2 regions of the Paenibacillus sp. RUD330 genome follow, and region 2 is predicted to be linked to the other one. Evidence: riboswitches for the same ligand, from Rfam matches in the RefSeq annotation. Region 2 holds a riboswitch; the other holds the start of a gene.
What was found. Region 2 has a riboswitch for glycine ahead of gcvT (glycine cleavage system aminomethyltransferase GcvT). Riboswitches for the same ligand answer to the same signal wherever they lie in the genome.
Positions count from the first base shown of each region.

Region 1: another riboswitch for glycine. It lies ahead of sdaAB (L-serine ammonia-lyase, iron-sulfur-dependent subunit beta); the one in region 2 lies ahead of gcvT (glycine cleavage system aminomethyltransferase GcvT).

Region 1 is NZ_CP022655.2:508,000-512,410, forward strand. It holds gene clpP (ATP-dependent Clp endopeptidase proteolytic subunit ClpP) at 130-711, opposite strand; gene CIC07_RS02295 (RNA polymerase sigma factor) at 893-1,630, shown strand; glycine riboswitch at 2,327-2,428, shown strand; glycine riboswitch at 2,429-2,542, shown strand; gene sdaAB (L-serine ammonia-lyase, iron-sulfur-dependent subunit beta) at 2,656-3,381, shown strand; gene sdaAA (L-serine ammonia-lyase, iron-sulfur-dependent, subunit alpha) at 3,350-4,273, shown strand.
Region 2 is NZ_CP022655.2:4,503,225-4,507,635, reverse strand. It holds gene gcvPB (aminomethyl-transferring glycine dehydrogenase subunit GcvPB) at 1-133, opposite strand, end outside; gene gcvPA (aminomethyl-transferring glycine dehydrogenase subunit GcvPA) at 172-1,551, opposite strand; gene gcvT (glycine cleavage system aminomethyltransferase GcvT) at 1,562-2,686, opposite strand; glycine riboswitch at 2,893-2,999, opposite strand; glycine riboswitch at 3,003-3,102, opposite strand; gene gcvH (glycine cleavage system protein GcvH) at 3,271-3,660, shown strand; gene CIC07_RS20630 (TetR/AcrR family transcriptional regulator) at 3,836-4,411, shown strand, end outside.

The DNA of each region.
Region 1 (4,411 bases), 1.6 Mb from region 2:
TACCGGATGCCGGCTTGGCAAAGGATGGATAGCCGAGCCGGACGCTCTCCTGTTCTCAAGGCTGCATGCTCGTAAAAGCTGCATGCTCGTAAAAGCTGCATGCTCGTAAAAGCTGCATGCTCGTAAAAGCTACATGCTCGTAATGATATGGTCCACGATTCCATATTCCTGGGCCTCTTCGGCGGAAAGGAACGTGTCGCGGTCCGTATCCCGCTCGATGCGCTCCAGAGGCTGGCCGGTGCGCTCCGCCGCAATCCGGTTCATCTTGTCTCTCAGCTTAAGGATGCGCGTGGCGGAAATGGCGATATCGCTGGCCTGGCCCTGCGCTCCTCCTGAAGGCTGATGGAGCATGACCTCGCTGTTCGGCAGCGCTCCCCGCTTGCCCTTCGTTCCCGCGAGCAGGAGCCAGGCCGCCATGGAAAAGGCCGTGCCGGTGCAGAGCGTCCGGACATCCGGTTTCACGAACTGCATCGTGTCGTAGATGGCGAGGCCGGCGCTCGTGGAGCCGCCCGGGCTGTTGATGTACATATGAATGTCCTTGTCGGGGTCATCGGCGGCCAGGAACAGCAGCTGCGCGATGATCGCGTTGGCCATATTGTCCTCGATCGCCGTGCCGACGAAAACGATGCGGTCTTTCAGCAGCCGGGAATAAATATCATAGGAGCGTTCCCCCTTGTTGGTCTGCTCCACGACATAAGGGATATGGGTCACAGGTCGTCATCCTCCTTCGCTGGATGGGTCGGAATGGTTTTGCCACTGGTAAACGGATGCGGGGAGGGAAAGGATACGGCTGGAACGCGGAAAAGAAATTCCCCGGCCTTCCGTATCCTTTTGGCAGGATCATTCGTTTACCGGTCAGAATATCTATGCGTATCGAAAGGGGATGCCGCCGATGGAGACGGAGACGGAGCTGGAGCTGGAGCTGGAGGAGGAGCGCGCGGCGCTGAGAAGATATTGCCTGGCGCTGACCCGCAGCGCCTGGGAAGCGGAGGATCTGGAGCAGTCGGCCTGGTGCAGGGCGCTGGCCGCCCCGATCTGGCGGGAGCATGCCAACCGTCAGGCGCTGCTTCTGCGCATCGCCCGGAACCTGTGGACGGACCACTTGCGCAGGGAAGCTCTCCATCGCCGAACGCTGCCCGAGCTGCAGGAGGCGGAGGCCGTCCAGCCTGCGGCTAGCTGGGAGCTGGAGGAGCTGCTGCGCCCGCTGGAGCTCCGCTTGTCTCCTCTGCAGCTGTCGGTATGGCTGCTGCGCGAGGTCATGAACCGTTCGATCCGCGAGACGGCGGAGCTGCTTCTGACGACGGAAGGCGCGGTGAAAGCCGCCTTCCACCGGGCCCGGCGCGCGCTTGACGGCGTCAGGCGCGATCTGCAAGCAGGCGGCCTGCGGGAGCCGGCCGACGAAGCGCTCATGGCGCGGCTGCGCGGCCTGGCCGCTGCGGTGCGGACGGACGATGCGGCCGCCATCGCAGCGCTCGCCGAGCAGGATGTGCTGGAGCCGGCCGTGGCGGTCGGCATCATCGGCGCCAGCGCCCATTCCGCCGCAGCGCATCGGGGACCGCAGGCGATGCTTGGCGGAAGCGGCTTCTACGCCTCCGCCGGCGGCTGGACGTCGTACGGCATGGCGGGCTGATTCGATTTTGATCAATTGCCGATTCAACCGGCTATGAGCCATAGTTGAGACATAGTCGGCTGGTTTGTCGGAAGTATGGTGCAGGAACTTTTGGAAGGAACTTTTGTGCGGCAGACCGTTGCCAGGAGGAGAATTCGGGTGTTCTTCAGACGGTGTATCGGACATACGATCCGTTAGTTAGGGATTTTTTTCGATTTCGTCGAATTATCGGACATAGGTTCCGCTATTTGGGGTAAAACAGCCCGTTTTGAGTTGTTTTCTCCGAAATAAGGGATCCTATGTCCGTTAAATTTTTTTGAACGGTGATTTTGGTTGAAATAGCGGATCGTATGTCCGATACGAGAGAAGTTGTGGTTTTAACGATAGTCGGAACACACCGGCACCTTGGTGCAAGCCCCGGTCAATCTGCCGCGCACCCCGCCAAGCAGCAAGCCCCGCCCAATCTGCCGCGACCCCCGCCAATCTGTCCCAGCCCCGGCCCCAATCGGCAAGAACACACAGCCTGCCCGCAGATCCGGCCTCGTAAGTCGCACACTTCTATCCCGCCGCGTGCAGCGACATGACCGCCTTTTCGCGTAATTGCTGCGGCCGGCCGACCTGCCCGCGGACTGCGGGTTGAAGATGGCCGCGCTCCTGCATATAATGGGTGTAGATAACGTTTGCAATCTTGACGAAATCCTTAATTGAATAGAGCGGATGAAGGCAGCGGGAGAGACTACCTGTAACACGGGGCGGCGCCGAAGGAGTAAGCCCTGGGGACAGGGTGAATCTCTCAGGCAAAAGGACCTTTGCCGGACGCATCTCTGGAGAGAATTCCAAGCCCGCGCACAGGCGCGCATGGAATCACCCAAGGGGAAACTCGCGGAGCGGGAAGCGAGGCAACTCTCAGGTACAAAGGACAGAGCGGAAGAATCGCGGGAACGGGCGGCACGCCCTTCTTTCGGCGCATTCTTCTGCTCTGTCCCTTTTTTCGGCTCTTGCAACAACTCATTTTCGGCCTCTACAACAACTCAAGACGAAGGAGAATGGCTGTGCGGTTCAAAGACGTGTTTTCCATTATCGGTCCGGCCATGGTCGGACCTTCCAGCTCCCATACGGCGGGAGCGGCGCGAATCGGGCTTGCGGGGCGCAGGCTGCTGGGCGAGATGCCGCAGGAAGCGAAAATCTCCTTTTACGGCTCCTTCGCGGCCACCTATCAAGGACATGGCACGGATACAGCCGTCACAGGCGGACTCATGGGCTTCCATACGGATGACCCGCGCCTGCCCGATTCGGTCGAGCTGGCCGAGGAAGCGGGAATGGACCTGGTGTTCCAGGAGGGGAAAGGGCTGTTCCCCCATCCCAACACGGTCCGGCTCGATCTGACCGCTGCGGACGGAGGCCGCAGGCTGTCTCTGCTCGGCACTTCGATCGGCGGAGGCAATGTGGAGGTCGTGGAGGTGAACGGCTTCGCGGTGAAATTCAGCTGCTCGTACCCGACGCTGCTCATCCGGCACCGGGACCAGCCGGGCGTCATCGCGTCTCTCTCGGCGGCGCTGCAGGAGGAAGGGCTCAATATCGGCGGGCTGTCGCTCAGCCGCATGGAGCGCCAGGGCGAGGCGCTGGCCGTGGTGGAGCTGGACGCTCCGGTGAAGGCGGGACTGATGGAGCGGATCGGCCGAATGCCGCATGTGCTTCAGACGGATTATATGGATTTGAACGATGACAGGGGGAACGACGATGAACTTCCGGACGCTGAAGGAACTGAGTGAGCGCTGCGGCGAAAGCGGCCTGAGCATCGGCCGTCTCATGCTGGAGCAGCAGTCGCGCGAATCGGGCCGCGAGCCCGGGGTGGAATTCGCGGCGATGAAGGACTATTACGGCATCATGAAGGAAGCCGTCCATAACGGCCTGACGCGCGACACAACTTCCCGCAGCGGCCTGACCGGGCTCGATGCCCAGCGGGTCGCGGCTTACAACGCGGCCGGGGAGCCGAGCCTCGGCGGCGATGCAGGGCGCGCCATGGCGTATGCGCTGGCCGTGTCGGAGGTGAATGCTTCCATGGGCCGCATCGTGGCGACGCCGACAGCAGGCTCCTGCGGCATTATCCCCGGCGTCTTCGTCAGCACGCAGGAGCGCTTCGGTTGGAGCGATGACGAGATGACCTACGGCCTGTTCGCGGCCGGCGCAATCGGTTATGTCATCGCGAACAATTCGTTCGTATCCGGCGCCGAGGGCGGCTGCCAGGCGGAGGTCGGCTCCGCGATCGGCATGGCGGCCGGAGCGCTTGCGGAGCTGCGCGGCGGCACGCCGGGCCAGGCTGTACACGCGGTCGGGCTCGCGCTGAAGAACTCGCTGGGCCTGATCTGCGATCCGGTCGGCGGGCTGGTGGAGATTCCGTGCATCGTGCGCAACGGCTTCGGCGCCGTTACGGCGCTTGCGGCTGCCGATATGGCGCTTGCCGGCGTGCGGAGCGTCATTCCTTCCGACGAGGTCGTGCAGGTGATGCTGGAGGTCGGCGCTGCGATGCCGGAGAAGCACCGCGAGACTGCGGGCGGCGGGCTGGCGCAGACGCCTACCGGCAAGAAGCTCATGAGCGAGCTGCGCAAGAAAGGCCGCCCTCTGCGCAAGGCGGAGGATCAGGACGGCAATACGGAAGCTTGACCGAAATCCGAATTCAAAGCCTCCTCGCGGAGGCTTTTTTTGCGCGCTGAATCGAGGCTGGAACCGCCGTCAGGCTGAGCATCATGACGTGCCGATATGCTGCTCAAATGCCTCTCGAATGCTGCTCAAATGCCTCTC
Region 2 (4,411 bases):
GCTGCTTGCGGAGCAGGGAGGAAGGAATCAGATCCTCGAGCCCTTCCTCATCAGGCACGTCACAGACAGGAAGGGAATAGGCTTTGCGGCCTTCACGGCTCATTTCGAAAATGAGCGCCTTCTCGGGCTTCACATCGATGATTCCGGCGCTCTTCAGTTGTTCATGGCTGCTCATGCGCGCGCCTCCTTCGTCAGGCCGCCAAGCGCGGCGGCGAATGCGTCGATCTCTTCCTTCGTGCGCTTCTCGGTTACGGCGACGAGCATATGGCCCTCAAGCTCCGGGTAAGCGGAGCCGAGATCGAAGCCGCCGAGGAAGCCCTCGGCGAGCAGCCTGCTGTTCAGCTCCTTGGCCGATGCGCCTTCCGGCAGAGAGACCACGAATTCATTGAAGAAAGGAGCGGAGCCGAACGGCAGGCCGATTCCTTCCACCGAACCGAGCGTCTTGGACGCGTAATGCGATTTGCGGATATTGAGCTCGGCGGCTTCGCGGATGCCCTGCTTGCCCATCACGCTGAGATAGATGGAAGCGCACAGGGCGAGCAGCGCCTGGTTCGAGCAGATGTTGGACGTCGCCTTCTCGCGGCGGATATGCTGCTCGCGGGCTTGCAGCGTCAGCACGAAGCCGCGCTTGCCGTCGAGATCCTTGGTCTGGCCGACGATGCGTCCCGGCATGCGGCGCATGAGCGGCTCGGCCACCGAGAAAAATCCGCAGGTCGGTCCGCCGAGGGAGGAAGGGATCCCGAGCGGCTGGGCATCGCCGACGACGATGTCGGCGCCTAGCGCTCCGGGGGATTCCAGCAAGCCGAGCGAGAGCGGGTTGCTGCTCACGACGAGCAGCCCTTTGGCATGGTGGATGATCGGCTCGATCGCCGCCAGATCCTCGATGCAGCCGAAGAAGTTCGGCGACTGCACGAGCACGGCGGCAGTCTCGCCGCCAGCGACGGCGGAGCGGAGCGCTTCCAGGTCGGTGACGCCGTCTTGGAAGCCGACTTCTACGAGCTCAAGCCCGAGGCCGCGGGCGCTCGTGCGCAAAATCTCGCGCGCCTCGGGATGTACGGCGCGCGAGACGACGATGCGCTTGCGGCGGGTGTGGGCGGAGGCAAGCGCCGCCGCCTCGGACAAGGCGGTCGCGCCGTCGTACATGCTGGCGTTGGCGACGGCCATGCCGGTCAGCTCGCAGATGTAGGACTGGAACTCGAAAATCGCCTGCAGCTCGCCTTGGCTGATTTCCGGCTGATATGGAGTATAAGCGGTATAGAATTCCGAGCGGGAGATCATATGGTTGATGACGACGGGAATATGGTGGTCGTAGAGACCGGCGCCAAGGAAGCTCGTCGTCGTTTCGTGATCGGCGTTGCGGCCGGCAAGCTCCTTCAGATGGCGGAGGAGAGCCCATTCGTCGAGCGCGCCCGACATCGGCAGCGTGCCCTTGTAGCGGATGGATTGCGGAATGTCGCGGAACAGGTCTTCCAGGGCGGCCGCGCCGATCGTCTGCAGCATTTCCTGCTGGTCCTGCTCGGTCATGGGGATGTAGCGATGCTGGGTCGTCATGAAGGGTTTGTCACTCCTTGGCAGATGCGGGCGATGCCGCGTTTCGTTTGTAGAAAGGGGCTTTGACGACTGCGGCCTTCAACCGCTTGCCGCGGATGTCGACCTCGACCTCGGTGCCGACCGCGGCATGCTCGGCCTGGATCAGCGCGAGTCCGAGATTGCGCTTCAGCGTCGGCGACTGGGTGCCCGATGTCACCTCGCCGATCAGCTGCTCTCCGGCGTAGACCTGGTAATGGGCTCGCGGGATGCCCCGCTCCAGCAGCTCGATGCCGACCAGCTTGCGGGGCACGCCGGCTTCCTTCTGCGCAGCGAGCGCGTCCCGGCCGATGAAGTCCCCCGCATCCAGCTTCACGAAAAATCCGAGTCCGGCTTCCAGAGGGGATATGTCGGCCGACAGCTCCTGGCCGTACAGCGGCAGCCTCGCCTCGAAGCGCAGCGTATCGCGCGCGCCGAGACCGGCCGCCTCGAGGCCGAGCGGAGCGCCTGCTTCCATGAGGGCGCGCCACAGCTTGGCGGCGTCGGCGGCCGGAGCGTACAGCTCGAAGCCGTCCTCTCCGGTGTAGCCGGTGCGTGAGAGCAGCAGCTCGACGCCGCATACAGCCGCCTTCGGCAGGAACTCGAACGGCTTCAGCCCGCCCCAGGCGGCATCCGTGCAGCGGTCCAGAATCTCTCCTGCAAGCGGACCCTGCAGAGCGATCAGCGCCGTGTCGTCGGAGCGGTCCTCCACCGTGACGTCCCCGATCAGATGCTCCCGCAGCCAATCGAAATCCTTGCCGATGTTGGAGGCGTTGACGACGAGCATGTACTGGTCCTCGCTGATCCGGTAGACGAGCAGATCGTCGACGACGCCTCCGTCCGGATAACACATGAGCGTGTATTGGGCAGAGCCGTCCTTCAGCTTGGACACGTCGTTCGTCGTCACGCGCTGCAGGAAATCGCCGGCGAACTGGCCGGTGACGAGGAACTCGCCCATATGGGACACGTCGAACAGTCCGGCGCGCTGCCGGACAGCCTCATGCTCCTTCAGAATGCCGGTGAACTGAACCGGCAAGTCCCAGCCGCCGAAGTCGATGCAGCGGGCTTCGCCGTATTCCTTGTAGAGGGAATGGAGCGGGGTCGTGCGCAGATTGGCCATGGTAGTCCTCCCTTTGTATGCTGAGTGCTCGAAAGTTAAGCCTGTTCGCTGATCAATCATCTTCCCCTTGCAAGCCTTCAACGCCCGACTGATGGAAAAGCCGTCCTTGGCGCATAATGAAAGGGAGAAAAGCAAAAAGGACAGCGCAGGAAAAACAACGCCGTGCCGGCTGAAAAAAATCAGCCACGCTTAACGTGTCATCCATGCTCTGTCCTTGGTACCTGAGAGTTACCCTGCGCATTCGTCTCCGCAGGTTTCCCCTTGGGTGACGTCGGCGAAGCGGCGGGGCCGCAAGCTTCCGTTCTCTCCAGAGGCGCGTCCCGCAAAGGTCCTTCTGCCTGAGAGATTCCCCTGCCGGGCAGGGTTACTCCTTCGGCGCCGCTTCATGTACCGGCGATCTCTCCCGTTGCGTTCATCCGCATATTCAGTTACAACCAGTTTTACAGATGGGACAACCCTGTGTCAACAGAATTTCAGCCCAAAAGACATGCCGAGTGAGTTATGTTGACACAGCCGCCTGTGATCGTTTACGCTTTGCGCATAGATTGCCAAACCAGGCCATGATGGGAAAGGATGAGCGTCCAGTGAGTGAGATTCGCGCAGGATTGGGCTATACGGAGGAGCATGAGTGGGCGGAAGCGGCAGGAGAGACGATCGTTCGGATCGGCATTACGGACCATGCCCAGCATCAGCTCGGGGACATCGTGTTCGTCGAGCTGCCTCAGGCTGGAGACAGCGTTGAAGCGGGACAGCCTCTTGGGACCATCGAGTCCGTCAAAACGGTGTCCGACCTGTATTCCCCCGTCAGCGGAACGGTCGTCCGAGTCAACGAAGAGCTGGGCGACTCGCCGGAGCTCGTCAACAACGATCCTTTTGCCGGCGGCTGGATGATCGAGATCGACACGGGCGCCGACGCGAAGGCGGCTGTAGCGGCGCTGCTGGACGCGGAAGCTTATGCCAAGCTGACGGACTAGGCTCCCGTACAGCGGAGGAGGGCGCGATTTGCGCTCTCTTCTTGCCGCTTGCGGATGTCCGCGTTCCATGCGCGGCTCGGTAAAGATTGACTAAAGGCATCCGGCCCGTTGACCGGATGCCTTTTTTTGTGGTTTCATTGACTAGACCGATCGTTCTAATTCGAAAGGAGCTCCTATGGCCGACCGCAATCATACCCGGGATCGGATCGTCGAGACGGCATCCCGCTTGTTCCTGCTGCAGGGCTATCATGCCACCGGTTTGAGCCAGATCGTCAAGGAAAGCAAGGCGCCAAAAGGCTCGCTGTATCACTTTTTCCCTGAGGGCAAGGAGCAGCTCGCCATGGAATGCATCTCGCTGTCCAAACGTGCCGTGCTGGATTCGCTGCGGAGCTGCATGGAGAGCGAGCCGTCGGTATCGAAGGCTCTTCAGGCTTTCGTGCGGGGCATTACGGAAAGCGCAGGATCATTTGCCGAATGCATTCCGTTCAGCTTCTGGATGTTCGTGGAGACAAGCGGCATCAGCGACGATCTGAGGCAGGCTTGCCAGACGGTATTCTCCGAATGGCAGGGAAGCCTGGAGGCGGCTCTGCAGCAAGGAGGCCTGGATCCTGAATCGGCCGGCAAATCGGCGATTCTGATCATTTCCATGCTGGAGGGCGCCGTCATTCTCGCGATGACGAACAACGACACCCGGCCGTTCCGGCTCGTGGAGGAATTCATGCCTGTGCTTGTGAATGGAACACATGGAGGG